DNA from 2 places in the Myceligenerans crystallogenes genome. Region 1 is predicted to be linked to the other one. Evidence: riboswitches for the same ligand, from Rfam matches in the RefSeq annotation. Region 1 holds a riboswitch; the other holds the start of a gene.
What was found. Region 1 has a riboswitch for S-adenosylmethionine ahead of ABD208_RS12345 (aminotransferase class V-fold PLP-dependent enzyme). Riboswitches for the same ligand answer to the same signal wherever they lie in the genome.

Region 1 (14,938 bases):
GAAGGCGCTGGGTATCGCGCCTCCGCTGGTCAGCAGCGCCACGGCGAGGGCCGCGGCGGCGGTTGCTCGGGTACGCATTGAGGAGATCCCTTCCTCGTTCTGGGGAGACGATCACCGGCGTCCGCCGGCGATCGTTCCCCGAACGTAAACCCGGCCTACCAGGCGAAACAATCAAAGTAGGCAGGGTGGATGGTGACCTGGATCACACGGTCCAAAGCGTTGTGGCCGAAGAAGGAAGTTTTTCGGAGATCGCGTGAATCAGTGCGCCGCGAGGGCCTGCTCGACGTCCTCGACGAGGTCCCGGACGTCCTCCAGGCCCACCGAGAGCCGGACCGTGGTCCCCGTGATGCCGACCGCCGCGCGGCCCTCCGCGCCGAGCTTGCGGTGCGTCGTCGTCGCCGGGTGCGTGATCAGGGACTTGGCGTCGCCGAGGTTGTTGGAGATGTCGATGACCCGCAGCGCGTCGAGGAAGGCGAAGGTGCGCTTCTTCGCGGCGTCGTCGTCGGACCCGGGCGGGACCCGCAGGTCGAAGGTCACGACCGTCCCGCCGCCCGACATCTGCGACCGGGCCAGCTCCACCTGCGGGTGCGAGTCCAGGAACGGGTAGCGCACGCCTGTCACGCCGTCGAACCCTTCCAGCGCCTGCGCCACCTCGACGGCCGACGCCGACTGCGCCGCCACCCGCACCGGCAGCGTCTCCAGCCCCTTGAGCAGCGTCCACGCGTTGAACGGCGACAGCGACGGCCCGGTGTTGCGGATCAGCGTCTGCACGGGCCCGGTGATGAACTCCTCGGAGCCGAGGACGGCGCCGCCCAGCACGCGGCCCTGGCCGTCGATGTGCTTGGTCGCGGAGTAGACGACGACGTCGGCGCCGAGCTCCAGCGGCTGCTGCAGCAGCGGCGTCGCGAACACGTTGTCGAGGATCACGGTGGCGCCGGCCTGGTGGGCGAGCTCGCACACGGCGCGGGCGTCCACGATGTCCTGCATGGGGTTCGACGGCGTCTCGAAGAACACGACGTCGGCCGGCGTGGCCAGCGCCTCCTCCCACTGGGCGAGCACGTGCCCGTCCACGTAGTCCGTCCGCACGCCCCACTTGGCGAGGATCTCGTCGAAGATCACGACGCTCGACCCGAACAGGGCCCGCGCCGCCACGATCCGCGAGCCGCTCCGGACCAGCGCCGCCAGCGCGGTGAACACCGCCGACATGCCGCTGGCCGTCGCGTAGCAGGCCTCGGCGCCCTCCAGGACGCGCAGCCGCTCCTCGAACGTGTGCACGGTCGGGTTGCCGTAGCGGGAGTACACGAACCGGTCGAGGTCGCCCTTGAAGGCGGCCTCGGCGTCGGCGGCGGAGTCGTAGGTGTAGCCCTGCGTGAGGAAGACGGCCTCGCTCGTCTCCTGGAACTCGGAGCGCGCGTGGCCCGCACGCACGGCGAGGGTCCGGGGACGGGCGTTGGCGGGCAGGGGCTTGCGCCCGGACCCGCCCGGGATGCCGCCGGCGGGGGAGGCGCCGGTGCTCAGCCTCCGTCGCTCCTCGTGCTCGCCGGTCGTCACGCGCCGGCCTCGTCGATGATGCCCTTCCAGGGCAGCTCGCGGACCTTCCAGCCGTTGTGGTTCCGCACGCCGTCGGGCCCTGCCGGGCCCTCGAAGCCCTCGAGCACGTTGTACGACGGCGCGATGCCCGCGCTGGTGGCGAGCCGCGCCGCGCCGATCGAGCGCTGGCCGGAGCGGCACAGGAAGACGACGGGGCCGGTGCTCTCGCCGACGCCCGACTTCAGCTCCTCCAGGAACGCCGGGTTCGGGCGGCCGTCGGCGTGCACCCACTGCGTGAACACGACGTCCTTGCCCAGGGAGGCGGCGTCGGGCACGCCGATCGTGCGCCACTCGCCCTCGGTACGGACGTCCACGAGGACGGCGCCGGGCTCGCCGGCGAGGAGGTCCCAGGCCTGCTGCGGGGTGATGTCGCCTGCGTAACCGGCGGCGGGACGCACGCTGCTCGCGTCGAAGGGCCGCGGTTCGGGCTGGGCCTGGGTGGGGTTACCGGGGTCGGTCATCGCACTCCTCCATCGGTCGTGGCGGTAGCACCCTGGGCCGGTCGCCCGCGTCCGGTGCGCGCGGGTCTCCCGCGGGTTGCTGCGGGGTCGACGTGCCACGTCACTCGCCCGCTCGGGATGGTCGTTCGGAATCGTACGCCAGGGCCGCGGGCTGCCCACAGGACGGGACCAAAATGTGGACGCTCGTTGACGCTGCTGCAACCGGGTCGCAGGATGACCGCGGGTCATGAGATTCAGCGCTAAGCCCCGGCTGGCTGACCGGCAACCCTCCTACCGCGGTGGGGTGCCCCGGGTGACGACCTGGTCGTACGCGAGAACGCGTGCGACAAGTGCGGGGAGGGTTCCCCCAGGATGTACTGGAGGACGGCATGACGGCGACGACCGGCATCACCAAGATCGACACCACCGAGGCTTCCGGGGCAGCGGCTCCGGGCGATGTGACGAACGTCGCCCCGCTCCTGCCCGTCGTCGGGCACGACACGTACGTGCCCCTCGTGGACGGGCGGCGGGTCACGTACGCGAACCTCGACGTGGCCGCGTCGGCACCGGCCCTGGAGTCCGTGGCGCAGCGCGTCGCGGAGACCCTGCCGCTGTACGCGAGCGTGCATCGCGGCGCCGGCTACCTGTCGCAGGTCTCCACGGCGCTCTACGAGGCGGCCCGCCAGGCGATCGGCGCGTTCGTCGGGGCGCGCGAGGGCGACCTGACGGTCGTCACCCGTAACACCACCGACTCCCTCAACCTCCTCGCGGGCTGCGTCCCGGCGGGAGCCGACGGCGGACCGGGCCGCGTGCTCGTGCTCGACGTCGAGCACCACGCCAACTTCCTGCCCTGGCAGCGCGAGGCCGACGCGACGGTGCTGTCCGGCGGCCCGACCGTCGCCGGGACCGTGGCCCAGGTCCGGGAGGAACTGGCCGGCGCCGCCGCGGCGGGTGCGCCGTACGCGCTGCTCGCGGTCACCGGCGCGTCCAACGTGACCGGCGAGTCCCTTCCGGTCGGCGACCTGGTGGCAGCCGCCCACGAGAACGGTGCGCGCATCGTCCTCGACGGCGCGCAGCTCGTGCCCCACCGCCGCTTCTCGCTGGCGGACACCGGCGTCGACTACCTGGCCTTCTCCGGGCACAAGACGTACGCGCCGTACGGCGCGGGCGTGCTGATCGGCCGCCGCGACTGGCTCGACGCCGGGACGCCGTACCTCGCGGGAGGCGGCGCCGTCCGGCGCGTGCGCACCGGCACGACGGAGTGGCACGAGGGCCCCGCCCGGCACGAGGCGGGCTCGCCGAACGTCATCGGCGCCGTCGCGCTGGCCGCGGCGTGCGAGGCGCTGGCCGCGCTGGACCCCGCCCGCGTGCACGAGCACGAGAGCGCGCTGCGGCGCCGCCTCGTGGACGGCCTCGAGGCGATCGACCGCGTGTCGGTCGTCCGGGTGTGGACCGACGCCGCCGACCCGGTCGGCGTCGTCACCTTCAACGTCACGGGGTACGACCCGGGGCTGGTGGCCGCGTACCTGTCGGCCGAGCACGGCATCGGGGTGCGCGACGGCAGGTTCTGCGCGCACCCGCTGCTCGGCCGTCTCGGGTTCGACGCCGGGGCCGTGCGGGCGTCCGTCGGCGTCGGCACCGCCGGCGAGGAGATCGAGCGGCTGCTGGCCGCCGTGCGCGCGCTCGTCGAGGACGGGCCGCGGGGGAGGTACGACGTCGTCGACGGGCTGTGGATCGTCGTCGACGACCCGCGGCCGGTGCCGGAGGGGTCCGGGCTGGCCGGCCTGCTGGCCACCGCCGCGGCGGGCTACCTGGCCGAGGCAGTGGGCTGCCTACCCGACGAAGTCTGACATGTGTGAAATTCCCTTGAATGGCGGCTGACCTGGGGCGATAGCCCCAGTACCGTTATTGATTTCCCTTCACCGCATTTCTTGCGCGCGCGAGTTAGCCCTCGTCGGGCTACGTTCGAGAGGTGCCGGACGTGCCCGGGGGTAAAACCCCCGGGCATCACGAGAATCATCTCGGAGGGGGAGAGGGGAAAATCATGGACTGGATGTCAGGCCTGACAAGTGCGTGGAGCTCGGTCGCAAGCTTCGTCCCGAAGCTGCTCGTGTTCCTCGTCATTCTTCTGATCGGCTGGATCATCGCCAAGGCGGTGTCCAAGTTCGTCGGCATGATCCTGAACCGGATCGGGTTCACCAAGGTTCTCGACAAGGCGGGCGCGGGGCGTTTGCTGGGCGGCTCGGGAATCGAGCCGATCACGCTGCTGACCAAGATCATCTACTACTTCATCCTGCTGATCGTCCTGCAGCTCGCGCTCAGCGCTTTCGGGCCCACCAACCCGGTGACGCAGATCGTCAACGACATCGTCGCGTGGCTCCCGAAGCTCGTGGTGGCAATTGTCATCGTGGTGATCGCCGGTGCCATCGCGAATGCCGTCAAGGATCTGATCATGGCGAGCATGGGGGGCGTGTCCTACGGCCCCATGCTGGCGAAGATCGCCCACATCGCGATCCTGTTCTTCGGAATCGTCGCGGCGCTCAACCAGGTCGGTATCGCGGTTTCCGTGACCACCTCGGTGATGACCGCGGTTCTCGCCGCGATCGTCGGCGTCGTCGTCGTGGGTGTCGGCGGTGGTCTCATCGGCCCGATGCGCGCGCGCTGGGAGGGCTGGCTGGCCGCGATGGACAGCGCGTCCGCCCAGGCCGGTACCCGCGGCGTGCACCGTGGTGCGACGACGCAGGCGACGCAGCAGGTCCCGCCGCAGCAGCCCCCGGCGGGCGGCTACAACCCGCCGGTGAGCGGCTGACGGCACGACCACGTCGAACCGGCACGTCGAGGCCCCGCATCCCGAGGACGGAGTGCGGGGCCTCGCCCGTGCCCGCGGCGCCCCTGACCGGAGCATCGACCGCGGCGATTCCCGCGCGCCACGCGTGAGATCCCCTGGCGGTATCCCGCCATGGCGTATCCTCGCCGCATTCTCGATGCATCGGTATCGGCTGGAGGTGAGAGATGTTCGGGAACGTCCTCGGTCTGTCGCAGGCACAGGCCCTCGCGTACCGCGAGCTCGTCGGCACGCCCTCGCTCGACGCGGGCGACCTGGCGCGGCGGATGGGCACCGAGCCCGGTGAGGCGTACGCCGTGCTCCAGGTGCTCGAGGAGCACGGGCTGGCCGCCCGGCAGGGCACCGACGACTCCCGGTTCCAGGCCGCGCCCCCGGAGATCGCGCTCGGCGCCATCCTCGCCCGGCGCACGGACGAGCTCCGCACCGCGCAGCTCGAGATGCTGGACCTCGAGGAGGAGTACCGCCGCGCCGCCGACCTGCGCCCCGCGAGCGACATCGTCGACCTCGTGCGCGGTTCCGACGCCGTGCTGCAGCGCATCCTGCAGTTGCAGGCCGGCGCCCGCGAGACCGTCGAGACGTTCCAGCGCCCGCCCGTCCTGGTGATGGGACCGGACGAGAACACCGCCGAGGAGGACGCCGTCCGGCGCGGCGTGCGCTACCGGGCCGTCACCGACCGCTCGATGATCGACGAGGGCATCACCACGATCGACGTGATGACGGAGGACATCCGCGCCGGCGAGGAGATCCGGATCGCGGACAACGTCCCCATCAAGGCGTTCATCATCGACCGCCGGCTCGCGATCGTCCCCGTGCAGAGCCAGCTGCGGCCCGACGACGAGGTCGACACCGTCTCGGCCCTCATCATCCACGAGAGCGGGCTGCTCGACGGGATCATCGCGTTGTTCGAGGCGTTCTGGCGGGACGCGGTGCCGCTGCGCGTCCAGCCCGACGGGATGACCGGCGAGCTGGACGACGTCGACCTGAAGATCCTGGGGCTCATGCTGTCGGGGCTGACGGATCAGGCCGTCGCCAAGCACCTGGAGCTCGGGCTGCGGACGGTGCAGCGCCGGGTGAAGTCGATGATGGACACGGCCGGGGTGGCGACGCGGATCCAGCTGGGCTGGCACGCGGCGCGCAAGGGGTGGCTCTGAGGAACCCCTTGCGCGCCGGCGGGCTCAGGCCTTGCGGAGGGACTTCTCCGATCGCGGGGCCCGGCCGGAGGCGGCGAGGGTCTGGTAGTAGGTGATGGCCTCGTTCTGGCGTTCGCGTTCCGAGCCGTCGGCGATGGGCGCGCGGAGGTGCTCCGGGCCGTAGCCGAAGGCGTCCACCAGGTCGACCGCGTGGGGGCGGAGCTTCTTGAGCAGGTGGTGGATCGTCGTGGTGACCGCCTTGGCCCGGGTGGCGGAGAGGCGGTTGTTGGCGAGGTACCAGTCGAGATGGCGCTCGATGACGGTGAGGCCGTAGACGTCGCGGACCGTCGTCATGATCTTCCGGGTGGCCGGGTCCTCGAGCTGCGTGAGGGCCTTGGTGAAGGCGTCCCAGCGGACCAGCTCGGCCCATGCCGCGGCCGAGGTGATGAGCTCGACCTGGTTGTCGTCGAAGATCTCCTGTGCCCGGGCGACGTCCTTCAGGCCGACCGCGGGGCGCATGCCCGTCGCGACGGAGTGCAGCAGGCCGTCGAGGCGCTCCTGGAGGAGGGCGCGCTGGGTGGCGGCGTCGAGCAGGTGGCCCGGGGCGCGGTTGCCGGCGTCGGACAGGTTCTGGCCGAGCTTGCGCAGGGGAACCTTGTGCAGCAGCGCGTCCTTCACCTGGCCGCCGACCAGGCCCGCCATGCCGGCCGGGGTTCGCGCGGCGCGCGCCAGGTTCTTGCCGTAGTCGCCCACCAGGCGCTTCGCCGCGAGCTGGAGCAGCACGTGGTTGTCGCCCTCGAACGTGGTGTAGACGTCGAGGTCCGAACGCATCGACGTGAAGCGGTTCTCGGACAGGAAGCCCGCGCCCCCGCACGCCTGGCGGCAGGTCTGCAGCGTGTCCATCGCGAACCAGGTCGACGTCGCCTTCAGCGCGGCCGCCGTGGTCTCCAGGTTCTCCCGGCTCTCCGGGGTGTCGTTCTCGCCGGAGAAGACGCCGTGGAAGAGGTCCAGCAGCTCGTCGTGCGCGAACGAGATCGCGTACGTCTCCGCGATGCGGGGGAACAGGCGCTTGCGGTGCATCGCGTAGTCGAGCAGCGTGACCTCCTCGTGGCCCGCGCCCGGCGTGAACTGGCGGCGCTCGGCCGCGTACTTCGTCGCGATCGCGAGCCCGATCTTCGCCGCGACCGAGGCCGAGCCGTCGAGGGAGACGCGGCCCTGCACGAGGGCGCCGAGCATCGTGAAGAAGCGCCGGCCCGGGCTGTCGATCGAGGAGGTGTAGGTGCCGTCCGCGGCGACCTGCCCGTAGCGTGCCAGCAGGTCGCGGCGGGGGATCCGGACGCCGGTGAAGTGCAGCTTGCCGTTGTCGATGCCGTTCAGGCCGCCCTTGTGACCGTCGTCCTCGCCGCCCACGCCGGGCAGGAACTCCATGGTCTCGGGGTCCCGGATCGGCACGTAGAAGCAGTGCACGCCGTGGTTCACGCCGTTCGTGACGAGCTGGGCGAAGACCGTCGCCGCCACGCCGTGCCGTGCGGCGTTGCCGAGGTACTGCTTCCAGGCGCCGCGGAACGGGGTGTCGACGACGAACTCCTCGGTGGCGGGGTCGTACGTCGCCGTCGTGCCCACCGAGGCGACGTCGGACCCGTGGCCCGTCTCGGTCATCGCGAACGCGCCGGGGACCGACAGGTCCATGGCGCCCGGCAGCAGGCGGTCCTGCTGCTCCTGGGTGCCGAGGTGGAGGATGGCGGCTGCGAAGAGGCCCCACTGCACGCCGGCCTTGATCTGCAGCGACGGGTCCGCGACGAACAGTTCCTCGAAGCTGACGAGGTTGCCGCCGGCGTTGTCACCGCCGCCCAGGCGCCCGGGGAAGGCGCGCAGCACCTGGCTGCCCTCCTCGGCGCACATCGCCTTCATGATCGCGAGCGTGCGCTCGCGGTGCTCCTCGAAGCCGATGCCGTCGATCTTCCAGATCTCGGACCGTTCGCCGACGAGGCGCCGCGCGTTCGCGCGCTCCTCCTTCCAGCGCCCGAGCAGCAGGCGGTCCAGCTCGGCGACGTCGAGCCGCGGCCGCCTCGCCGACGACGACGGCCGGGGCTCGGCGGGTGCGGAGCGCGGGGTCGCGTCCGGGGCCTCGGGGAGGGGGGTCCCTGCGGCAGGTGCGGCCGCCGTCGTCTCCATGGGTCCGGAGGTGGTCGTCATCGGTTCTCCTCGGGGGATCGGCGGCGGGTCGCCGCGTGATGAGGCGGGGTGGATGGAGGGATCAGGCGGGATCCCCGCCGGCGTCCTCGGGGTGCAGGACGCCGACGGGCCCGGTCCAGAGCCAGAGGCTGACGCGTTCGGTGAGCTGCTCGCGGCTGACGGACTTCCCGGCGACGCCGTGGCCGAGCCACCACTCGCCGGAGCCCCGGACGAAGCCGACGGCGCCGGATGCCCAGGCCGCGGCGTCCTCCGGGGTGACATGGGTGGCCTGCGCGAACGGCTCGGCCACGAGTTCGATCACGGAGTCCAGGTAGGCGCCCAGCGGGGCGTCGGACGAGCCGACGGGCGACGGGGCGGACTGCTCGTGGCCCGCCCGCCCGCCCGCGGCGTCGCCGGGCGTCGCCGGGTCGTTGCCGCCGATCGACGTCCGGGTCACGAACCAGTACACGTTCGGAGAGGATTCGATCATCTCCAGGTAGACGCGGACCATGGCGCGCAGGGCGCCCTCCGGCGTCCGCGCGCCGTGCGCGGCCTCCCGGAGCGTGTCGTGCATCTGCGCGACGACGGCCTCGGCCACGGCGAGCCGCAGGCCCGCCTTGTCGTCGAAGTACCGGTACACGATCGACTTCGACGTCCCCGCCTCCGCGGCGATCTCGTCCATGGATACCGTGGGACCGAGACGGTGCACGGCCTTGCGGGCCGCGCGCACGAGTTCCGCGCGGCGCGCGGTGCGGTGGTCCGCCCAGCGGGTCGATCGCCCGTCGACGCTGACGCTCATCGTGTGGTGCCTCCGGCTCTTGTGCTCCGCCTCACGAGACTGACAGTATCAGGTACTGTGAGTCTCGGACACCGTCCGAGTTCGTTTCCGCCCAAGTTTTCCCAACGACGACGTGAAGGACCTGACGAACATGGCCTCTTCCATCCCCACCACCCGAGAGGCCGTCATCATCGGCGGCAACCGCATCCCGTTCTCCCGGGCGGGCAAGAAGTACGTCCGGACCAGCAACCAGGACATGTTCACCGCCGCGCTCGAGGGCCTGGTCGCCCGCTTCGGGCTGCAGGGCGAGCGCCTCGGCGAGGTCGTCGGCGGGGCCGTGCTGAAGAACAGCCGGAACTTCAACCTGATCCGCGAGAGCGTGCTGGGCTCGTCGCTCTCGCCGGCCACGCCCGCCTACGACCTGCAGCAGGCCTGCGGCACCGGGCTGGAGGCGGCGATCGCGGTCACGAACAAGATCAAGCTGGGCCAGATCGAGTCCGCGGTCGCCGGCGGCACCGACACGATCTCGGACGCGCCCATCGCGGTCGCCGACGACCTGCGGCGCCAGCTGCTCCAGGCGAACCACGCGCGCGGCACGGCCGACAAGATCAAGGCGCTGCTGCCCGTCCTGGCCCACCCGAGGTGGCTCGCGCCGGAGGCCCCGGACACCGCCGAGCCCCGCACCGGCCTGTCCATGGGCGAGCACCAGGCGATCACCACCGCGAGGTGGGGCATCAGCCGCGAGGCGCAGGACGAGATCGCGCTGGCCTCGCACCAGAACCTCCACCGCGCCTGGGAGGAGGGCTTCTTCGACGACCTGGTGACCCCGTACAAGGGCCTCACCCGCGACGACAACCTGCGCGGCGACACATCGGCCGAGAAGCTCGCGAGGCTCAAGCCGGTCTTCGGCACCAAGCTCGCCGGCGACGACGGCGCCCCGTTGCCCGCCACCATGACCGCCGGCAACTCCACCCCGCTGACCGACGGCGCGTCCGCGGTGCTGTTCGGCTCGCGCAAGTGGGCGCAGGAGCGCAACCTGCCGGTGCTGGCGAAGTTCGTCGACGCCGAGACCGCCGCCGTCGACTTCGTGCACGGCCACGAGGGCCTCCTCATGGCCCCGGCCGCCGCCGTCCCGCGCCTCCTGGCCCGCAACGGCCTGACGCTGGAGGACATCGACTTCCTCGAGATCCACGAGGCGTTCGCCGCCACGGTCCTCACCACGCTCGCGGCCTGGGAGGACGAGGAGTACTGCCGTACCGAGCTCGGCCTGCCGGGCGCGTTCGGCAAGGTGGATCGCAGCAAGCTCAACGTGAACGGCTCCTCGCTCGCGGCGGGCCATCCCTTCGCGGCGACGGGCGGCCGGATCGTCGCCACCGCGGCCAAGCTCGTGCACGCCCGCGCCGCGGAGACCGGGGCGCCCGCCCGCGCTCTCATCTCCGTCTGCGCGGCCGGCGGCCTCGGCGTCACCGCCCTGGTGGAGTCCGCCTGACGCCTGGCCTCCTCCCGGGCCCGGCACCACGAGAACCGCACAACCACGATGAGGACACCGTGACCGACAGCTACACCCGATTCGCCAATGGCGGACTCAAGCCGCTCGTCAAGAAGCTCGGGCTGCCGCAGCCCGCGATCCTGCGCCGGCACCAGCCCGGCAGCCCGCTGACCGTCGGCCCGGTTCTCGTGGTGTCCGACGCCGCCTCGGCCGCCGACGCCGACGCCGTGGCCACGGTGCTCACCGGCTGGGAGCTCGACGTCCGCCGGTCGCCCGAGCTGGGCGAGCGGGAGAGGTTCGGCGCCGTCGTCGTCGTCCTCACCGGCGCGCAGCGGCCCGAGGACGTCTCGGCGCCCGTGCTCGCCGCGGGCGGGACCCTGCGTCGGCTGGCCGGGAACGGCCGTGTCGTCACCGTCGCCCGCGCGCCCGAGGCGGGCGACGCCCCGGCGCTCGCCGCGACCCGGGCGGGCGTCGACGGCATCGTGCGCTCCCTCGGCAAGGAGCTGCGCGGCGGCGCGACCGCGAACGGCGTGCAGCTCACCGGCGGCGCCGCCGTGGACTCGCCGTCCGCCGTCGCGACGCTGCGGTTCTTCCTGTCCGCGAAGTCGGCGTACGTGGACGGGCAGATCCTTCCCGTGGGGCCGTCCGAGGCCTCCGGCGACATCGACTGGGAGCGGCCGCTCGAGGGCAAGGTCGCGGTCGTGACCGGCGCGGCGCGCGGCATCGGCGCGGCCATCGCCCGGACCATGGCGCGGGACGGCGCGCGCGTCGTCGTCGTCGACGTGCCTGCCGCCGGGGAGGCGCTGGCCGGCGTCGCGAACGCCGTGAACGGCGTCGCGCTGCAGCTCGACGTCACCGCCGACGACGCCGCGGACAAGATCCTCGCCGCGGCCGCGCCGCTGGGCGGGCTCGGCGTCGTGGTGCACAACGCGGGCATCACCCGGGACAAGCTGCTGGCCAACATGAAGGCCGACCGCTGGGACCCCGTCGTCGCCGTGAACCTGGCCGCCCAGCTGCGGATCAACGAGCGGCTGCTGGCCGCGGGCGTCGCGGGGCTGCTGGCCGCGGGCGTCGCGGGGCTGCGGATCGTGTCGCTGGCCTCGACGTCGGGCATCGCGGGGAACAAGGGCCAGACCAACTACGCCTACTCGAAGGCGGGCGTCATCGGGCAGACCGCGGCGACCGCGGGGATCGTCGCGGAGACCGGCGGGACGGCCAACGCGGTCGCGCCGGGCTTCATCGAGACGGAGATGACGGCGAGGATGCCGTTCGTCACGCGCAACGTGGCGAGCATGCTGCCGTCGCTCGCCCAGGGCGGCAAGCCCGTGGACATCGCCGAGGCGATCTGCTTCCTCGCCTCCGACGCCGCGCGCGGCGTGAACGGGCAGACGCTGCGGGTGTGCGGTCAGCACCTGGTGGGCAAGTGACCGCCGTGACGGCTCACGCGGGCACGACGGCGGAGCCGGGCGGGGCGGACGGCTCCGCCGCGCCGGCGTCCGCGGCCGTGCCGTACCCGGTGACCGACCTGGCGGACGTCCCCGCGCTCGGCGGGCTCTACGTGAAGGGCGTCGCGGGGTCGGTGACCAAGCGGCCGGGGCGCGGCGTCGTGCTGCCCCCCGTCACGTACCGCGTGGCCGACGTCGCCACGACGGGCGGGGCCGCGCAGCTCGCCGCGTACCAGCGGGTGGTGGGGGAACCGTCGTCGGACGTGCTGCCGGCCGGGTTCCTGCACGTCCTCGCGTTCCCGCTGGCGACGGCGGTGATGGTGCGGCCCGACTTCCCCCTCGGGCTCCTCGGGATGGTCCACCTGCGCAACGTCGTGCGCGTGCCGCGGCCCGTGCGGCTCGGCGAGCGGCTCGAGATCCGCGCCTGGGCCGAGAACGCCCGGCCGCACCGCCGCGGCGTCCAGGTGGACATGATCGCGGAGGTGCTCGCGGGCGGCGAGCTCGCCTACCGCGGGGTCTCGACGTACCTGGCCAAGGGATTCCGGGTCGACGACGCCGGCGCCGGGCACCAGGAGCGAGTGCCCGCCCCGTGGGCACAGCCGCTGCCGACGGCGCGATGGCGGCTCGGCAAGGGCATCGGGCCGCGGTACGCGGCCGTGTCCGGCGACCGGAACCCGATCCACATGTCGGTGCTCGGGGCGCGGGCGCTCGGGTTCCCGCGCGCGATCGCCCACGGGATGTACACGGCGGCGCGGGCGCTCGCGGAGGTGGGGCCCGCCCGGCGCGGCGACGCGTACGAGTGGAGCGTGGAGTTCTTCCAGCCGGTGCTGCTGCCCGGGTCGGTGGACGTGGCGATCCGGCACCCCGCCCCGGGGGACGCCGGCTACGTCTTCGACGGCTGGCGCACCGGCAGGCCGTCCCGCCACTTCAGCGGGACCGTCACCCCGCTCTGAGCAGCCGGACGGCCGCGATCCGCCGCGCTTCCGGTCCTGGAAGCGCGGCGGACCGCGGTCGCTCGACGGCCGGGTGCCGTCACGCCAGGGCGGGTGCCGTCACGCCGCGGTGGGCACCGGGGCGTTGGGGTTGAGACGGAGGACCGGGGCGGGCTCCCGGGTGGGAGCGGTGTCCGGTTCGGTCTCCGGGTCCGGCGCCTCGGGATCCTCCTCGAGTTCGACCGTCGGGCTGACGACGGGTCCGCTGAGGATCACGGGCGCGACTGCGGGGACGGGTTCGGTGCCGGCGAGGGCGACGACGCTCGCGCCGCCCACTCCGAGGATCAACGCGCCCATCGCGAAGACCCATTGCTCGTAGGCGACGGTGGCGCCGAGCAGTACTCCGCACCCGATCGCGACGATTGTTCCCAGGACAAGCACACGGATCATGAGGAGCCTCCCTGCCGAGGTTCTGCCGTGCTGGTGCTGGTAGCCCCTGCGCGGGGCTCCCACGTGCTCTGGGGACACGGGGTGGTGCTCGGCGGGTCGCCGAGATCAGCTGGGGCTGCTGACGGTTGTTCACGGATACCGCGACGCCCTCTGCCGGCGACCGGCACCACTCGTCCCAGGAAACCTCATCACAGCCTGACACGCACGCCGAGAAGTGTTGTGGTAAGTCACGATCCCGTCACGGCTCCGTCGTCCCGGGCCGCCGGGGCCGGCGGGCTAGTCGACGGGGTTGCAGCGGGCCGCGACGGTCCCGATGATCCCGGCGTCGGGCCGCCACGGCTCGAGGTTCCACGACGCCTTGTCGGGCGCGCCGAGGTGGTGGCAGGTCAGCTGGTCGCGCATCGTGTCGCTGCCCGCGTCGGGCTCGGCGGCGGTGAGCTGCGCGGCGAGCAGCTCGAGCGTGGCCTCCCCGCCGCCGCGGATCCAGGGCGCCGGGACGACGGCGAGCGACAGCCCGCCCTCGAAGTCGCGCTCCGCCCAGGTCGCGGACTCCAGCGCGGTGTCACCCGCGACGAGGGCGGACCCGGCCCGGGACGTTCCCGTCGTCCCCGCGGGTTCCCGGGCGGCGGTCAGCGCGGCGACCGGCGTGCCGTCGAGGAGGACCGTGACGCTGTCGTCGCCGTGCTCGTCGACGCGCGCGCCGGGGGTCCCGGTCGAGTAGGCGATGCGGCCCGACGTCGTGATCCGGCGCGTGCCGTCGGCCCGGGGCTCGCCGGGCCGGACCTCTGCTGCCGTGATCGTGAGGTCGACGCCGCCGAGCCGGATCGTGCGCGAGGTGCGCGCGGGTTCCGGGGAGGGTTCCCCGGACGGCGCGGGAGCGGCGTCCTCGACGCCCGGGGAGGGGGGTGTCGGTGTCCCGGAGGATGATGCCGCCGGAGCCGGGTGGTCGGTCGCGGGCGCCCCGTCGTCACCGACGCGGGTCGCGATGAACGCGGCCAGCACGAGGGCGGTGGCCGCGACGGCGATGACATGGGTGGCGCGCACGCGGTCATTCTCCCGGACGTGTCGGCTGGCGGCTCGCCCCGGGCAGCGCTACGGTTAGAACACCTGTTCGAACAGCAATGGCGAGAGGGTGAGTCGAGTGATTGTTACCACCAGCGGTTCGGTCGTCGTGACGGAAGGTTCGGCGGTGAAGGCCGTCGCGTCGGGACGGCGCGGGTTCGAGTCCCTGGCGGAGGCGATCGACGCGGTCGCGGCCGTCGACGCGCTCCTCGCCTCGCTCGCCGCATCGCGCGCGGTGCTGATGAGCGAGGTCGGCGCCTGGGCGGCCGGGCACGTCGAGGAGATCGCCGAGGAGTGGCTGCCCGGCCCTGACGGCGCGGAGCCGCCGGCCGACGAGATCGCGGCCGGCATCGTCGCGGGGCGGCTCGCCGACGTGCTGCGGGTCTCCCCGGAGGGCGCGGCCTCGCTGGTCGAGGAGTCCCGCGTGCTCGTGCACCAGCACCCGCGGACGCTCGCGGCCCTGCGCAGCGGCAAGATCACCTACGGGCACGCCCAGACGATCCTCGGCTACACCTGCGGGCTGCACCGGGGCGGCCGTACGGCGCTCGAGACGAGGCTGCTGCGGTACGCGCGCACCGCGACGGTGGCGGAGCTGAGCGGGA
Region 2 (14,938 bases), 190 kb from region 1:
CCGGGTCGCCGCGATCAGGTTCGTCAGGCTGGCCGTCGTCTCCCCGTAGCCGCGGGTCTTGAGCCCGCAGTCCGGGTTGACCCACACCAGGCGCGGGTCGATCTCCGCGACGGCGAGCTTGAGCAGGTCAGTGATCTCGCCGTCGGACGGTACCCGCGGGCTGTGGATGTCCCAGACCCCCGGGCCGATGCCGCGGGCGTAGCCCGTGGCGGCCAGCGCCGGCACGATCTCCATGCGGGACCGCGCGGCCTCGACGGACGTGACGTCCGCGTCGAGGTCGTCGATCGCGCCGACGACGTCGCCGAACTCCGAGTAGCACAGGTGCGTGTGGATCTGGGTCGACGGCGCCGCGCCGGAGGTCGCCAGGCGGAACGAGCGCACCGACCAGTCGAGGTAGCCCGGCTGCGCACCGGCGTCCAGCGGCAGCAGCTCACGCAGCGCGGCCTCGTCGACCTGGACGATGCCGGTCCCGGCCGCCTCCAGGTCCGCGACCTCGTCGCGCAGCGCGAGCGCGACCTGGTTCGCGGTGTCGCGCAGCGGCTGGTCGTCGCGCACGAACGACCAGGCCAGGATGGTCACCGGGCCGGTGAGCATCCCCTTGACGGGCTTGTCGGTGAGCGACGCCGCGTACTGCGTCCACGGCACCGTGATCGGCTCCGGGCGCGACACGTCGCCCCACAGGATCGGCGGCCGCACGCAGCGCGAGCCGTACGACTGCACCCAGCCGTGCACCGTCGTCGCGAAGCCGGCGAGCCGCTCCGCGAAGTACTGCACCATGTCGTTGCGCTCCGGCTCGCCGTGCACGAGCACGTCCAGGCCCAGCTCCTCCTGCAGCTCGATCACGCGGGCGATCTCCCCGCGGATCCGCGTCGTGTACTCGGCGTCGTCGATCTCGCCGCGCGTCCAGGCGGCGCGCGTGGTGCGGATCTCGGAGGTCTGCGGGAACGAGCCGATCGTGGTGGTGGGCAGCGGCGGCAGGTTCAGCCGGGCCTGCTGCGCCGCGGCGCGATCGGCGTACGGGGCACGGGCGAAGTCCGCGTCGGACAGCTCGCCGAGGCGTTCCCGGACCTCCGGGACGACGACGCCGGCCGCCTCCGCCCGCGCGGCCACCGCGGCGGCCGACGCCGTGAGCTCCTGGGCCACCGCGTCCCGGCCCGCGGCCAGCGCGCGGGACAGGGTGACGACCTCGGCGACCTTCTGGTCGGCGAACGCCAGCCAGCCGGCCAGCGCGGGGTCGAGGCGCGGCTCGTCGTCGACGTCGTGGGGCACGTGCTGCAGCGACGTGGACGTGCCGACCGCGATCGCCGCGGCGCCGGCCGACTCGCGGAGCGTCTCCAGGACGCCGAGCTTCGCGGCGAGATCCGCGCGCCAGATGTTGTGACCGTCGATCACGCCCGCGACCAGGGTCTTGGTCTCCAGCCCGGGAACGGTGGACGACGACGTCGCGGGTGCGGAGGCGGCGTCGGACGCCCCGGAACCGCTGCCCGGCAGCGGGGAGCTGCCGCGCACCAGGTCGACGGCGATCGCCTCGACGGCGGTGCCGGCGAGCACCGACAGGTGGTCACCCGACGCGCGGCGCAGGTCACCGAACGGCGCGGCGACCAGGATCTGCGGGCGCTCGGTCCCGGCGGCCGCGGCGGTGAGCCCGGCGTACGCGCGGCGGACGGCGTCGGACACGGTCTCGTGGTCCGCGGCGATGAGGTCGCTGACCAGCGCCGGCTCGTCGAGCTGTACCCAGGGGGCGCCCGCGGCGGCGAGCGCGGCGAGGAGCTCGCGGTACGCGGCGACGACGTCGTCCAGGCGGGACAGCGGCGAGAAGTCCTCGGGGGCGCCGTCCTCCGGCTTGCTCAGCAGGAGGTACGTGACCGGGCCGACGACGACCGGGCGCGTCACCACGGGAATCCCGCCGTCGGACGGGCGCGCGGCCTCGGTGAACTCGCGGACGATGCGGTCGTCGGCGAACGAGATCGGCGTGGACGGGCCGATCTCCGGGACGAGGTAGTGGTAGTTCGTGTCGAACCACTTGGTCAGCTCGAGCGGCGGCTGCGCGGCGGTGCCGCGCGCCAGGTCGAAGTAGCCGGCGTCCTGTGCGCCGTCCGTGAAGCGGGACGGGATCGCGCCCAGCGTGAACGTGATGTCCAGCACCTGGTCGTAACGGGAGAACGAGCCCGGGATCGCGGCGTTGCCCGCCTCCAGGCCCAGCTCGGCCAGGCGGCGGACCGTGGCGAGGCGCAGGTCGTGGGACGTGCGCTCCAGGTCCTCCTCCGTCGTCCTTCCCGACCAGTACGACTCCAGCGCGCGCTTCAGCTCGCGCCGTCGCCCGATGCGCGGGTAGCCGAGCACCGTGGCGTGGGGGAATGAGGGCAGATTGCTCTCGGTCATCTCTACTCCATCGCACCTGGCATTGAGCACCGTGCCCCGGCAGGGGTGGTTGCTGCGGCGTCACGGAGCCAGGTCTCTCGGCCGCTCTGGATGGGTGAACATGCCTCCGGGAGGAGGCGTGAGGGCCGCCCGGCGGACGTCGTCGTGCGGGCCCTCCGGACCCCGGCTCAGGCCGGGGTTGTCGTGAGTCCGGCGGCGGACAGCAGGTCCAGCGCCGGACGGTGCTTGTTGAACGTGTACACGTGGATGCCGGGCGTGCCCGCGTCGAGGACGGCCCGGGCGAGCCGCACCGTGTACTCGATGCCGCGCTCGTGCTGGGCCTCGACGTCGGGTGAGCCGTCGTCGAGCTGCAGGCCGTCGAGCTCCGCGAGCAGGCCCGGCGGCGGGACGACGCCGGTCAGCTCGTGCACCCGGCGCAGGCGGCGCGGCTCCGTGGCGGGGAGGATGCCGGCCAGGATCGGGATCGTGACCCCGGCCTTCCGGGCCGCCGTCGTGAACCCCGTGTACGAATCGGGCTCGTAGAACAGCTGGGTGATCGCGAAGGAGGCGCCTGCCTCCTGCTTCTCCAGCAGGCGGGCCACCTCCTGCTCGCGGGTCGTGCCGGCGCCGGGGTTCCCGTCCGGGAACGTGGCGACGGCGATGGTGAGCGGCTTGGCCGCGCCCCGCAGCGCGTTCGCGGGGCTGGCGGCGCAGCGCCGGGCGTCGAGGTCGCGCAGCAGGCGGACCAGCTCGGTGCTGGAGTGCACGCCGTCGGCGGCCGGGCGCCAGTCCGGCTGGTCCTTCGGCGGGTCGCCGCGCAGGGCGAGGAACGTGCGGACCCCGGCCTCGAAGAAGTCGTCGATCACCTCCGACACGTCCTCGCGGGACGCGCCGACGCAGGTCAGGTGGGCCACCGGCAGGACGGGCGTGCCCTGCAGCAGCTTGCTCACGACGTTGCGCGCGGTGGCGCGGTCGCCGCCGCCCGCGCCGTAGGTGACGGAGATGAAGTCGGGACGTGTCGCGACGAGCCGCTGCGCGGTCTCCCAGAACTTCGGCGCGGCGTCGGGACGGCGCGGCGGCATGAGCTCGAAGGAGATCGTCGGGCGGCTCGGGTGCGGCGTCTCGACTGCCATGAAAATGATGCTCCCATCGGGCCTGGCGTTAGCACCTTGCCCGCGCCCGGAGGCCGGCAGGTTGCTGCGGTGTCGACGAGCCAGGACTCTCGACCGCTCTTGATGGACGGCAAGTATCGTCACACATGTCCACGACCGGATCGTTGTCGTGCTCACGTGCCGAGACGGCGCGTAGGGTGGCAGGCATGGACAACGAAGAGCGCCTCGCCGTCTTCATCGACTACGAGAACCTTGCGCTCGGTGCCCGGGAGCACCTGGGCGGCATGCAGTTCGACTTCGGGCCCATCGCCGACGCCCTCGCGGTGCGCGGCAGGGTCGTGGTGCGCCGCGCGTACGCGGACTGGTCGTACTTCGACGAGGACCGCCGCGCGCTGACGCGGCACCAGGTCGAGCTGATCGAGATGCCGCAGCGGATGGGGGCCTCCCGGAAGAACGCCGCCGACATCAAGATGGTCGTCGACGTCATCGAGATGGCCTTCGAGCGCGACTACATCTCCACGTTCGTGATGTGCACCGGGGACAGCGACTTCTCGCCGCTCGTGCACAAGCTGCGGGAGCTGAACAAGCGGGTGATCGGCGTCGGCGTGGAGCTGTCGACGTCGCGCCTGCTGCCCGCCGCCTGCGACGAGTTCCTCTTCTACGACCGCCTGGAAGGCGTGGACGTGCCGGACGAGGCCCCGGCCCCGGCGCCGAAGTCCCGCGGACGACGCCGGGCCGGGACGGCGGCCGGCGCGCGCGCCAGGGCCGTGCCGAGCGAGGAACTCGCGGAGAAGGCCCCCGAGGCCGAGGCCGCGGAGCCGGTGGCCCCGGAGGAACCCGCCGCGAAGGACGAGACGGGTGCCAAGGGCCGGGCGGCGTCGTCGTCGGGCCGGCGCCGGAAGCCGAAGGCGACGCCCGAGCCGGCCGACGTCGGCGTGCACGACGACGTCCAGGACGACGAGGCCGACGAGCCGGGCGGCGAGTCGCCGACCATGGAGGTACGGGTCGCGCAGACGCTCAAGGACATGCAGGCGTCCGCCGAGGGGTCGGTGACCGCGTCCATGCTGAAGCGGACGCTGGTGCGCAAGGACCCGACGTTCAGCGAGTCCGACTACGGGTTCCGGACGTTCGGCGAGTTCCTGCGGTTCCTGGCGGAGCGCGGGTTCGTCGTGCTGTCGGACGGCCCGTCGAAGGGCGACCCGGAGGTCTCCCTGCCCGAGGCGGGCAACGCGGACTCCGCGTTCGCGCTGCTGCGTGCGGTGGTGCAGGGGTCGGGCGGGAACGCCGTGCTGTCGGGGCTGAAGAACCGGGTGCGCAAGGAGCGGCCGGACTTCTCGGAGAAGGCGCTCGGGTACCGCGGGTTCCTGCAGTTCGCCAAGGCCGCGCAGACGGCGGGGGCGATCGACCTGACCTGGGACGACGACGCCGACGACTACCTGGTGACCGCGCGCTGACGTCGTGTTGATCACATCCGGCGGTTTGGTCGGATTCCCCTCGGGGGCGGTGTGCCAGGGCACAATGTGCGGGTGACCTACCGGGTACTCAAGCTCATCCTCTCGCTCCTGATCTTCGCGCTCCTGCGGCCGCGGGTCACGGGCGCCGAGAACATCCCGCGCCAGGGCCCGGTGATCATCGCGAGCAACCACCTGTCGTTCATCGACTCGATCCTCATCCCGATCATCGTGCCCCGGCACGTGACGTTCCTGGCCAAGAAGGAGTACTGGACCGGGCGCGGTATCAAGGGCGCGCTGTCGCGGTGGTTCTTCACCACGATGGGGGACATCCCGGTGGACCGCAACGACCCGCGTGCCGGGCAGCGGTCGCTGGAGGACGCGCTCGCGGTGCTGGAGCGGGGCGGGGCGTTCGGGATCTACCCGGAGGGGACGCGGTCCCGGGACGGCAAGCTGCACCGGGGCCACACCGGCGCCGCGTGGCTCGCGCTGCAGGGCCGGGCGAAGGTGGTGCCCGTCGGCCTGATCGGGACCGACAAGGTCAAGCCGATCGGCAAGCTGCCGCGGCTCGGGCGGATCGAGATGCATTTCGGTGCTCCTATCGATCCGTCCCGTCAGATCGAGGCGGGCTCGAAGCCGGCGATGGCCCGCCGCCAGCTGACCGACGAGGTCATGACGTCGATCCAGAAGCTGAGCGGCCAGGAGCGCGCTGACTGACGGACGGGCAGCCGGCCAGGTGATCGTCGACGACGCCGCAGGCCTGCATGGCGGCGTACATCGTCGTCGGGCCGACGAAGCGGAAGCCGGCCTTCTTCAGGGCCTTGCTCAGGGCCTTCGACTCCGGGGTGTGTGCCGGCACGTCCGACCAGACCGCCGGGCGGGCGACGCGCTGGGACGGGTCCGGGGCGAAGGACCAGAACAGCTCGTCGAGGCTGCGCCCGGACTCGTGCAGCGCGACGAGGGCGCGGGCGTTGCCGACCGTCGCCTCGATCTTGCTGCGGTTGCGGATGATGCGGGCGTCCTCGAGGAGCCGTTCGACGTCGTCGTCCGTGAACGCGGCGACCGCCTCCGGGTCGAAGTCCTTGAACACCTCGCGGAAGGCGGGGCGTTTGCGCAGCACCGTGATCCACGAGAGGCCCGACTGGAAGCCCTCGAGGGTGATGCGTTCGTAGAGCGCGGACTCGCCGTGCACGGGCAGGCCCCACTCGGTGTCGTGGTACTGCTCGTAGAGCGGGGTGCCGTCGCCGAAGCAGCGGGCGCCGGACAGTGGCTGCGGTGAGATCAACTCGGTCATGCCACAACTGTGCACCGGGTGGCTGACAGCGGGCCGAAGTTATCCACAATCCGCAGCTCAAGGCGTGTCTCGAGCCCCAGCGTCCGCCGAATCCACGTCGATGTCAGTACTCGATGTCAGTGGCCGGTGTGATGCTAGGGGCCATGGCACGAGACTCTCTGAGCAGATCGCAGGCGCGGCGGGTGGCGCTGGCCGCGCAGGGGCTGGCCCGGCCGCGGGTCGCCGGCGAGGACGGCGCCGGGCCGACGACCAGGCAGGTGCACGGTGCGCTGCAGCGGCTCGGGGTGCTGCAGATCGACTCCGTGAACGTCCTGGCGCGGGCGCACCTGATGCCGCTGTACTCGCGGCTCGGCGCGTACGACGTCGGGCAGCTCGTGCGCCTCGCCTCGCGTGCGCCGCGGCGGATCGTGGAGACCTGGGCTCACGAGGCCTCGTACGTTCCCGTGTCCACCTGGCCGCTGCTCGGGTGGCGGCGGCGTGAGTACCGCGATCACGCCTGGGGATCGATCGCCCGGACCGCCCACGATCACCCGGCGGAGCTCGACGTCGTCCGGCAGATCGTCGCGGCATCCGGACCCGTGACCGCCGCGCAGGTGCACACGATCATGGAGGCCGGCGGCGGCCCGGCGCGTCCCCCGAAGGACAACTGGGGGTGGAACTGGTCCGTCGCGCGACGCTGCCTGGAACTGCTGTTCTTCACCGGGGAGATCGCCGCCGCGGCACGCGACTCCGCGTTCCAGCGCCGGTACGACCTCACCGAACGTGTCGTCCCGCGGCAGATCCTCGCCGCCGGGGAGCCGGACGACGCCGCGGCCGTCCGCGGCCTGATCGAGATCGCCGCCCGGGCGCACGGCGTGGCCACGCAACGCGACCTGAACGACTACTTCCGCATCGGCAGGGGCGGCACCCGGGAACTGGCGAGGCAGGCCGTAGCCGACCTGGTCGACGAGGGCACGCTGCGCCCCGTCACCGTCCGGGACGCCCCCGGGGAGTGGTACCTCCACCGCGACGCCACCATCCCGCGCCGCGCGGAGGCCCATGCCCTGCTCAGTCCGTTCGACCCGGTCGTCTTCGAACGGAACCGGCTGGACGCGCTCTTCGACGTCCACTACCGCATCGAGATCTACGTCCCGAGGCACAAGCGCGTCCACGGCTACTACGTGCTGCCGTTCCTGCAGGGCGAGCACATCACCGCGCGTGCCGACCTCAAGGCGGACCGGCCCGCCGGAACGCTGCTGGTCCAGGCCGTGCACGCCGAGCCCTGGCTCCCCGCCGGGGAACAGCCGGGCACCGCGGAGGCACTCGCCCGGGAACTCCGCGGGCTGGCCGCATGGCTGGGCCTGGAGCAGGTCACCGTCGTCGGGCCCGGGGACCTCGCCCCCGCGCTCAAGGCCTGCCTGTCGTGAACCGCCCCGCAGACGTCGCCTCCCGGTACCCCGCGGCGGCCGCTCTGCAATACTGCCAAGCGTGCTCCGACGTCGCACCGCCCTGATCGTCGCCGCCGCTCTCGCGCTGCCCGCGGCGATCGTCGGCGTCGCCTGGAGCGTGCAGGAGAGCCGCGAGGTGGCCGCCGGGGAGGTCGCCGCGGCAGAGCTCCAGGACGCCCGGGCCTCCGTGGTCCGGCTCGTCGACGAGGGCCACGCCGCACGCGCCGACCTGGGCGAGCGCATCGCCGAGGCACGGGACGTCACGCGCGCGGGCCGCACCGCCGAGCGCGGCGTCATGCAGGCGCTCCAGGAGGCGCTGTCCACCGCGGAATCGCACCGCAGGGCCGAGGCCCCCCGGGTGCCGCCCGCCGACGCCGGCCCGGCAGCCCTCGCGGACGCCCGGTCCGCGGCCCGGGACTGGACCGGCGAGCTCACGTGGATGTCGGGCGAGCTCGCCAGGAACATCGCCGCGGCCGAGAAGTCCCAGCAGGAGTTCCGCCAGGCCCAGGAGGCGAGGCGGGAACGCGAGCGACAGCAGGCGGCCAGGGCCGGGCGGGAGCCGGCGTCCCGGCACGAGCCCGCCCCGCCGGGCACGCTCCCCGAGGCGCGGGACGCCCTCCGCCAGGCGGTCACCGACCTCCCGCCGCTCGTCGAGGACGCCGGGTTCACCATCGACTGGGCCGAGCAGGCGGGAGTCCCCGGCGACCTCGTGTCGCGCCTCCGGGCCCGGCTCGGCGAGGCCCAGGAGGCGCTCGCGGACGGCGAGGCGGTCGCCGGATCGGGCGAGCTCGGTGTCGTCGCCGGAGCGGCACGGCGGCTCGACGCCGCGTTCGCCGCGCTGGAGGAGGCCTCGTGGCGGGCCCGGGACGCCGGGGCGGACGGGACCAACGGGCGCCTCTCGCGTGCCGAGCTGTGCCTGGCGAGCCACAGCCCCGAGGGCCTGCGGCAGTACCTGCGGTGCGACGCCGCCGAGGCGTGGCGGCGGCTCGGCGCCGAGTTCGAGCAGGAGTTCGGTGTGCCGCTGTACGCGGAGTACGGCTACCGCGCCTACGACCTGCAGCTGTGGGCGATGGCCGTGTACGGCGCCGGGCAGGCCGCCGAGCCGGGCACGTCCAACCACGGCTGGGGCGAGGCGGTCGACCTGCAGGACGACGCGGGCTGGGGCTTCGGCGGCGAGTACCACGAGTGGCTCCGCGCGCACGCGCCCGCGTACGGCTGGGACAACCCGCCCTGGGCCCGCCAGGGCAACGGCCGCGAGGAGCCGTGGCACTGGGAGTACGGGACGAGCTGACGGCGCCGGCCCGTGGCCTGCCGGGTCACGGGACCGGCCGGGTCGGCCCGTGGCCTGCCGGGTCACAGGACCGCCGGGCCGGTCCGGGCGCCCGCGGGGCGCCGGGGTCGCCCGGGGGACAATGGCGTGTGCAGTGTTCCCATTACGAGGCCGGTCGCTGCCGTTCGTGCGCCCTGCTGGAGACGCCGTACGCGACCCAGGTCGCGGACAAGCAGGAGCAGGTGGCGCGGCTGCTGGACGCCCCGGGGATCGAGTGGCTGCCGCCGGTGACCGGCCCCGAGTCCGGGTTCCGCAACAAGGCGAAGATGGTGGTCAGCGGCACGATCGACGCGCCGGTGCTCGGCATCCTCGACCCCGCCGGGCGCGGCGTCGACCTCACCGACTGCGGGCTCTACCCGCCCGCGCTCCAGGCGGTGTTCGCCCCGCTCACGGAGTTCGTGACCCGCGCCCGCCTGGAGCCGTACCAGGTGACGGCGCCCCGGAACGCCCCCGCGCGCGGCGAGCTCAAGTACGTCCTGGTCACCATCTCCCCCGACGACGAGTTCATGGTCCGTTTCGTCATGCGCTCCACCGAGGCCGTGGCCCGGATCCGCAAGCACCTGCCCTGGCTCCGCGCGGCCCTCCCTGGCCTGGTGGTCGTCACGGTCAACGTGCAGCCCGCCCACGCGGCCGTTCTCGAGGGTGACCGCGAGATCGTGCTGACCGAACGCGAGGCCCTGACCATGCGAGTGGGCGGCGTCCCGCTCCAGCTCCGCCCGCAGAGCTTCTTCCAGACGAACACCCGGGTCGCGGCGGCGCTCTACCGGCAGGCGCGCGAGTGGGTCGACGACGTCTCGCCCGCCGGCCTCTGGGACCTGTACTGCGGCGTCGGGGGGTTCGCCCTCCACTGCGCGGCGCCGGGCCGGGCCGTGGCGGGGATCGAGCTGAGCGCCGAGGCGGTCGCCGCGGCGTCGGCCACGGCCGCCGGACTCGGGCTGACCGGCGTGACCTTCGAGGCGGGGGACGCGGGCGCCGTCGTCGGACGCCTGGCGGAATCCGCGCCGGAGATGGTGGTCGTGAACCCACCGCGGCGCGGCATCGGGCCGGAGCTCGCCCGCGCGCTGGACGCGTCCGAGGCGCGGCACGTCCTGTACTCGAGCTGCAACGCGACCACCCTCGCCGCGGATCTGGCCCACATGCCCGGACTACGCCCCGTCAGGGGGGTCCTGCTCGACATGTTCCCGCAGACGCGGCACTACGAGGTGCTCATCCACCTGACCCGGGCGTGACGGCGGCGCGGCCCGCGGCACCCGGAACGGCCCCGGGCGCGCGGAGCGTCCCCACCACGAGCACCGGCGAGGCCGCCCGCAGCAGCCAGAACGACTCCCGGACGTCGACGAACGCGCGCGTGCACTCCGCGCAGTCGATCAGGTGGTTCTCGAGCTCCTTGCGGCGGCTCGGCAGGAGGCGGTTGCGGATGTAGTCGTGGATCGCGCCGCGGGTGGTCCGGCACTCGGCGGCGTCGGACACCGGCACCTCCGCGGCCCCGCGCGCCGGGCCGCGCCCGGCGGCGCCGACGGGCCGCGCCGGACGGATCGACGGCGGCATCTCAAGTGGTGCCGCGGCCTCGGCCGACGGCGCGGCGACCAGCACCGGCTGCCCGGCCCGCCGGTGTTCGACGGCGGTCATCGGCGCCCCCAGCGGCGCCTCGACCGACGCCCGTGCCACGTCGACGGAGGCGTGGTGCCAGTAGTCCACCGGGCGGTCGACGACGCCGTGCACGGCGATCTCGTGGCAGAGCTGCTCGAGGCCCCGCCTCGTGGCCAGCACCGGGTCGGCGGCCGGCACCTGCCGAGCGACCGCGAAGATCACCGCGCGGCGGTGGGCAGCCCATTCACTCAGATCGGTGCTGGCGCGCGTCTGCAACTTCGTCCTCCGAATCCGCCGCAGCGCCGTGCCGCCGGCCGGCAGCAGGACGCCATGGCACATGGTGGCACCTGAATGTCTGCGCATGGAAGCGACGACCGGAATATCGTCGCGATCGCTGGGCATCTGCCCAGTTGACCTGTGCGAATGCACAAACAGAAGCGCCGAGGCAGCGCGTCCGGCGGGGGACGCACTGCCTCGGCGAGGTGGGGAACGGAGGTCGTCAGCCCCCGAAGAGCCCGGTGACGGCGCTGATCGTGTCCTCGACCGCCTGGGTGCCGGCGTCCGCCGCACCGGTCAGGCTCTGGGCCGGGTCCGTCAGACCCGGGGTGGTACCGCCGGCCGGCGGGGTCGGCCTCGGGGCAGGGGCCGACGGCGCCGGGGCCGGCGTGCCGCCGCCGATCACGTCGCCCGGTCCGCCGGAGGGCCGGGCGCCGCCGACGAGGTCGCCGAGACCGCCCGGCAGCGACTGCCCGCCGAGCAGGCCGGCGATCCCGCCCGGGATCTCGTCGACGGGGTTCGCCGGGGTAGCGGGTTCGCCCTCGTCCTTGTCCTGGCCGTTCCCGGTGTTGCTGTTGTCGTCGCCCTGGCCCTTGCCGTTGCCGTTCCCGTTCCCCTGGCCGTTCCCGTTGCCCTGACCGTTGCCTTGTCCGTTGCCCGGGCCGGAGGGTTCGGGCGACAGCTCGGGCTCCGGTTCCGGTTCCGGCTCGGGTTCAGGAGCTGGTTCCGGGGTGGGCTGCGGCGAGGGGGCGGGCTCCGGCGCCGGGGCGTCCTCCGGGGACCGGGCCGCGGGCGGGGCCGGCTCGTCACGAGGCTGTGGCTCGGCGGGCGGGACGACCGGCGGCACGTCCTCCGCCGGAGGCTCCGGTGCCGGGGGCTCCGCGGCCGGCGGTTCGGCTGCGGGCGGTGCGTCCGCGGGCGGCGGGGCCGCGGGAGCTTCCGGCGCAGGCTCGGCCGGCGTCTCCACCTCGGGAGACGCCTTGGCCGGCCGGTCCGGCTCCGTGGCCAGGTAGGCCGCGGCACCACCGGCGAGCGCGAGGGCCGCGAGGATGCTCGCGGCGATCGCCGCCTGCTTGCCGGGCGTGTTGTCCTTCGGCTTCGCCGCGCGGGCGACCGCGGCCGCGGTGCCGACGGTGGCGCCGCCGTAGAAGAAGACGTACAGCTTGTCGCCGAACTCGCGGAGCATCCAGGAGACCTCCCGGACGTCCACGAACGCGAGCGTGCACGCCGCGCAGGCGTCCAGGTGGAGCTCGAAGTTCTTCCGGCGCCGGGGAAGCAGCCGGGCCTTGAGGTAGTCGTGCATGGCCGCGCGGGTCCGGCGGCACTCCGGCGCTTCGACCTGCTGCGCGTGCGCCGCGGCGAACGCCCCGGCGAGCTTCTCCTCGGCGCGGCGCAGCCGCATCGTCACGGCGTGCGGCCGCATCCCGAGGTCGTCCGCGATGGCGTTGACGGCCTTGTCGTGCACGTGCCGGTCGAACAGGAGCTGGCGCTCGTCGTTCTTGAGCTTCTCGAGCGCGTCCCGCAGCAGCGTGACGTCGGCCTCGCGCTCGACGGCGCGATCCGCGCCGTCGTCCGCCGGCGCGAGCGCGTCGAGCGTCCCGTCCTCGACGACGACGGCGCGTCCTGCCTCCCGTGTCATGGAGATGCCCTCGTTGAGGGCCGCGCGGCGCCAGTACGCGGGCGGGTTCTCGATCGTCCCGCCGCCGTTGACGATCCGGATCATCTTCTCGAGGGCGCGGCTGGCGGCCTCCTCGGCGTCGATGCCCGAGATCCGGGCGGCGACGGAGCGCACGACGTTCGGCTGGTGGACGACCCAGTCCTTGATCGTGGTGTCGGTGGTGGTCACGGATGCTCCCCCCTTCGTCGTGCGGACCGCTGGACTCGGACACGCTCGCCCATGGTCCCATCCGTCTCGCGGGTGATGGCAAATCTCCAGGCAGGATCCGCCGGAAACGCGCGTCCGGCGCCGTATCACGGACGATGGAACGCCTCGTACACGGCCTCGACACCCCGCGGCCCGGTGGTGGCGTTGATGACCGCGAGGGCGACCTCGCAGGCGGCCGCACACAGATCGGAGGCCCCCCAGGTGTCGGCCAGCCGGTACAGGCTGACCGCGTCGCCGTCCGAGTAGGCGCGCAGGTACTGCGCACCGAGCCGGATGAGCTCGGTGTGTTCGGTGCTCGTCATGTCCGCCTGACGCGCGAGGGGATCCGATGTCACGGCATTCCAGCCCCTCCGTCAGGGTGATCTTCAGGTCGGCGCGCCAGGCGTGGTGCCGGATTTGCGATGGTTCTGCCCGCAAATTTTGCCCGACGCCGGGCGATCCCGCCTGTTGAGCCGATGAACCCATGGTGTGACGTGAGTCACACCCGTTTCCGGCGAGTGTGCCGTGACATCCTCGTGCGTCAGACGTCATCCCATCGACGCACACGAGTCCGGGCCGCGCTGGGGGCGGCCCGATCCGGGTGGGTCGAAGGGAGCCGGCGCCGGACGGACTGCTCTGGGGGCAGGTCGACCGTGCCGGGTCCCGCTTCTTCCGGCCGGGCGCCGGTTCGAACTGCGCTGGGGGCAGGTCGAGCCGGTGCCCGTGCCGGAGCTATGCCGCGTTGGTGCTCTCCCGGGCGCGGAGCTCGGCGAGTTCGGCGCGGATGGCGCGGAGCTCGGTGAGGATCTCCGCCTCCGCCTCGTCCTGCTCCTTGTCGAGCACCTGGATGTCGGCCTCGATGCTCTCCATCCCGCTGACGATCACGGCGATGAAGAGGTTCAGCACGGCGAAGCTGACGATGAGGATGAAGAGCACGAAGAAGATCCACGCGCCGGGGACCGTCTCCCGCACCGTGGCGGCCATGTCCGGCCACGCCTCGCCGGTCATCACCTGGAAGAGGCTGAAGGCCGTGGTTCCCAGGTCCCCGAAGTACTCCGGGGCCGCGGTCTTGAACAGCTCGGTGGCGATGACCGCCGACACGTACATCACGAGCACGAGCAGTGCGCCCACCGACCCGAGGCCGGGGATCGCGGCGACCAGCCCGCTCACGACCCGCTTCATCGACGGCACGGCGTCGATCACCCGCAGGGCCCGCAGGATCCGCAGGGCGCGGAGGGCCCCCAGGGATCCGGACGCCGGGATCAGCGCGATCCCGACGACGACCAGGTCGAACCAGCTCCACGGGTCGCGGAAGAACCGCCGTCCGAGCGCGAACATCCGTGCGGCCAGCTCGAGGACGAAGATCCACAGCATCACGTGGTCGACCTGACGGAGAACTTCTTCGACGGGACCCCCGTCGAGCTGCGCCTCGACGCCCAGGATCAGGGCGTTCGAGATGATCACCACGAGGACGGTCGTCGTGAACCACTTCGCTTCGACGACTGCCTTGACCCGCAGCCTCGCCGCTTCCACGTGCTTCACCCGTGTTCTCCGTTCATGATCGTAGTGCTGGCAACACGCCGACAAGGGAGCCTACCGACACGCCAATGTCCGGCATCAACCTCATAGGGATTTCGCCAACGATGTAAGGAATCGCCGCATACAGTGGGCGAAACCGGCAGTTTTCTGCCATGGTAGGTGCCGCAACACAACTCACTGGAGGGATACCACCATGAACTTCATCCTCTTCCTGATCCTCGGGCTGCTGGCGGGTGTCATCGCCCGCATCATCCTGCCGGGCAAGCAGAAGGGCGGCTTCTGGCTGACGCTGCTGCTCGGCGTGGTCGGCGCCGTGCTCGGCGGCTGGCTGAGCAACCTGATCTTCGGCATCGACATGAACGAGTTCTGGTCGTGGCAGGCCTGGCTCTTCTCGATCATCGGTGCGGTCATCGTCATCGGGATCTTCGAGTTGATCTTCAACAAGCGTCGCTCGGCCTGACGGCCGGGAACAACGTCAGAGCGCCGCGGCGCCGTCGGCAACCCTGCCGACGGCGCCGCGGCGCTCGTCATACGTGCGAAAACCCGGCCCCAGGCGTCAGACGACGCGGATGAAGACCGGGTTGTCCTGCCACATCTCGGTGTACCGGCCGGGCAGGCCCTCCTGGTACCACTCCATGATCATGCCGTCGCCCGCGTACAGGGCCACGTGACCGGGGGACCAGACGATGTCACC

Region 2: linked by a shared signal. The riboswitch ahead of metE (5-methyltetrahydropteroyltriglutamate--homocysteine S-methyltransferase) and the one ahead of ABD208_RS12345 (aminotransferase class V-fold PLP-dependent enzyme) in region 1 are both predicted to bind S-adenosylmethionine.

Annotation. Positions count from the first base shown of each region.
Region 1 is NZ_BAAANL010000004.1:477,901-492,838, forward strand. It holds gene ABD208_RS12330 (S8 family serine peptidase) at 1-78, opposite strand, end outside; gene ABD208_RS12335 (O-succinylhomoserine sulfhydrylase) at 259-1,461, opposite strand; gene ABD208_RS12340 (rhodanese-like domain-containing protein) at 1,548-2,051, opposite strand; SAM riboswitch class IV at 2,274-2,389, shown strand; gene ABD208_RS12345 (aminotransferase class V-fold PLP-dependent enzyme) at 2,420-3,880, shown strand; gene ABD208_RS12350 (mechanosensitive ion channel family protein) at 4,003-4,839, shown strand; gene ABD208_RS12355 (helix-turn-helix domain-containing protein) at 5,043-6,026, shown strand; gene ABD208_RS12360 (acyl-CoA dehydrogenase family protein) at 6,051-8,201, opposite strand; gene ABD208_RS12365 (TetR family transcriptional regulator) at 8,263-8,979, opposite strand; gene ABD208_RS12370 (acetyl-CoA C-acetyltransferase) at 9,110-10,447, shown strand; gene ABD208_RS12375 (3-oxoacyl-ACP reductase) at 10,507-11,874, shown strand; gene ABD208_RS12380 (MaoC/PaaZ C-terminal domain-containing protein) at 11,880-12,845, shown strand; gene ABD208_RS12385 (hypothetical protein) at 12,945-13,274, opposite strand; gene ABD208_RS12390 (DUF2599 domain-containing protein) at 13,551-14,318, opposite strand; gene ABD208_RS12395 (DUF222 domain-containing protein) at 14,416-14,938, shown strand, end outside.
Region 2 is NZ_BAAANL010000004.1:284,013-298,950, forward strand. It holds gene metE (5-methyltetrahydropteroyltriglutamate--homocysteine S-methyltransferase) at 1-2,382, opposite strand, end outside; SAM riboswitch class I at 2,387-2,479, opposite strand; gene ABD208_RS11540 (methylenetetrahydrofolate reductase) at 2,550-3,494, opposite strand; SAM riboswitch class I at 3,505-3,603, opposite strand; gene ABD208_RS11545 (NYN domain-containing protein) at 3,680-4,927, shown strand; gene ABD208_RS11550 (lysophospholipid acyltransferase family protein) at 5,000-5,641, shown strand; gene ABD208_RS11555 (DNA-3-methyladenine glycosylase I) at 5,595-6,218, opposite strand; gene ABD208_RS11560 (winged helix-turn-helix domain-containing protein) at 6,362-7,624, shown strand; gene ABD208_RS11565 (M15 family metallopeptidase) at 7,686-8,936, shown strand; gene rlmC (23S rRNA (uracil(747)-C(5))-methyltransferase RlmC) at 9,065-10,204, shown strand; gene ABD208_RS11575 (zf-HC2 domain-containing protein) at 10,182-10,904, opposite strand; gene ABD208_RS11580 (zf-HC2 domain-containing protein) at 11,065-12,687, opposite strand; gene ABD208_RS11585 (hypothetical protein) at 12,813-13,028, opposite strand; gene ABD208_RS11590 (ion transporter) at 13,438-14,247, opposite strand; gene ABD208_RS11595 (GlsB/YeaQ/YmgE family stress response membrane protein) at 14,438-14,704, shown strand; gene ABD208_RS11600 (C40 family peptidase) at 14,801-14,938, opposite strand, start outside.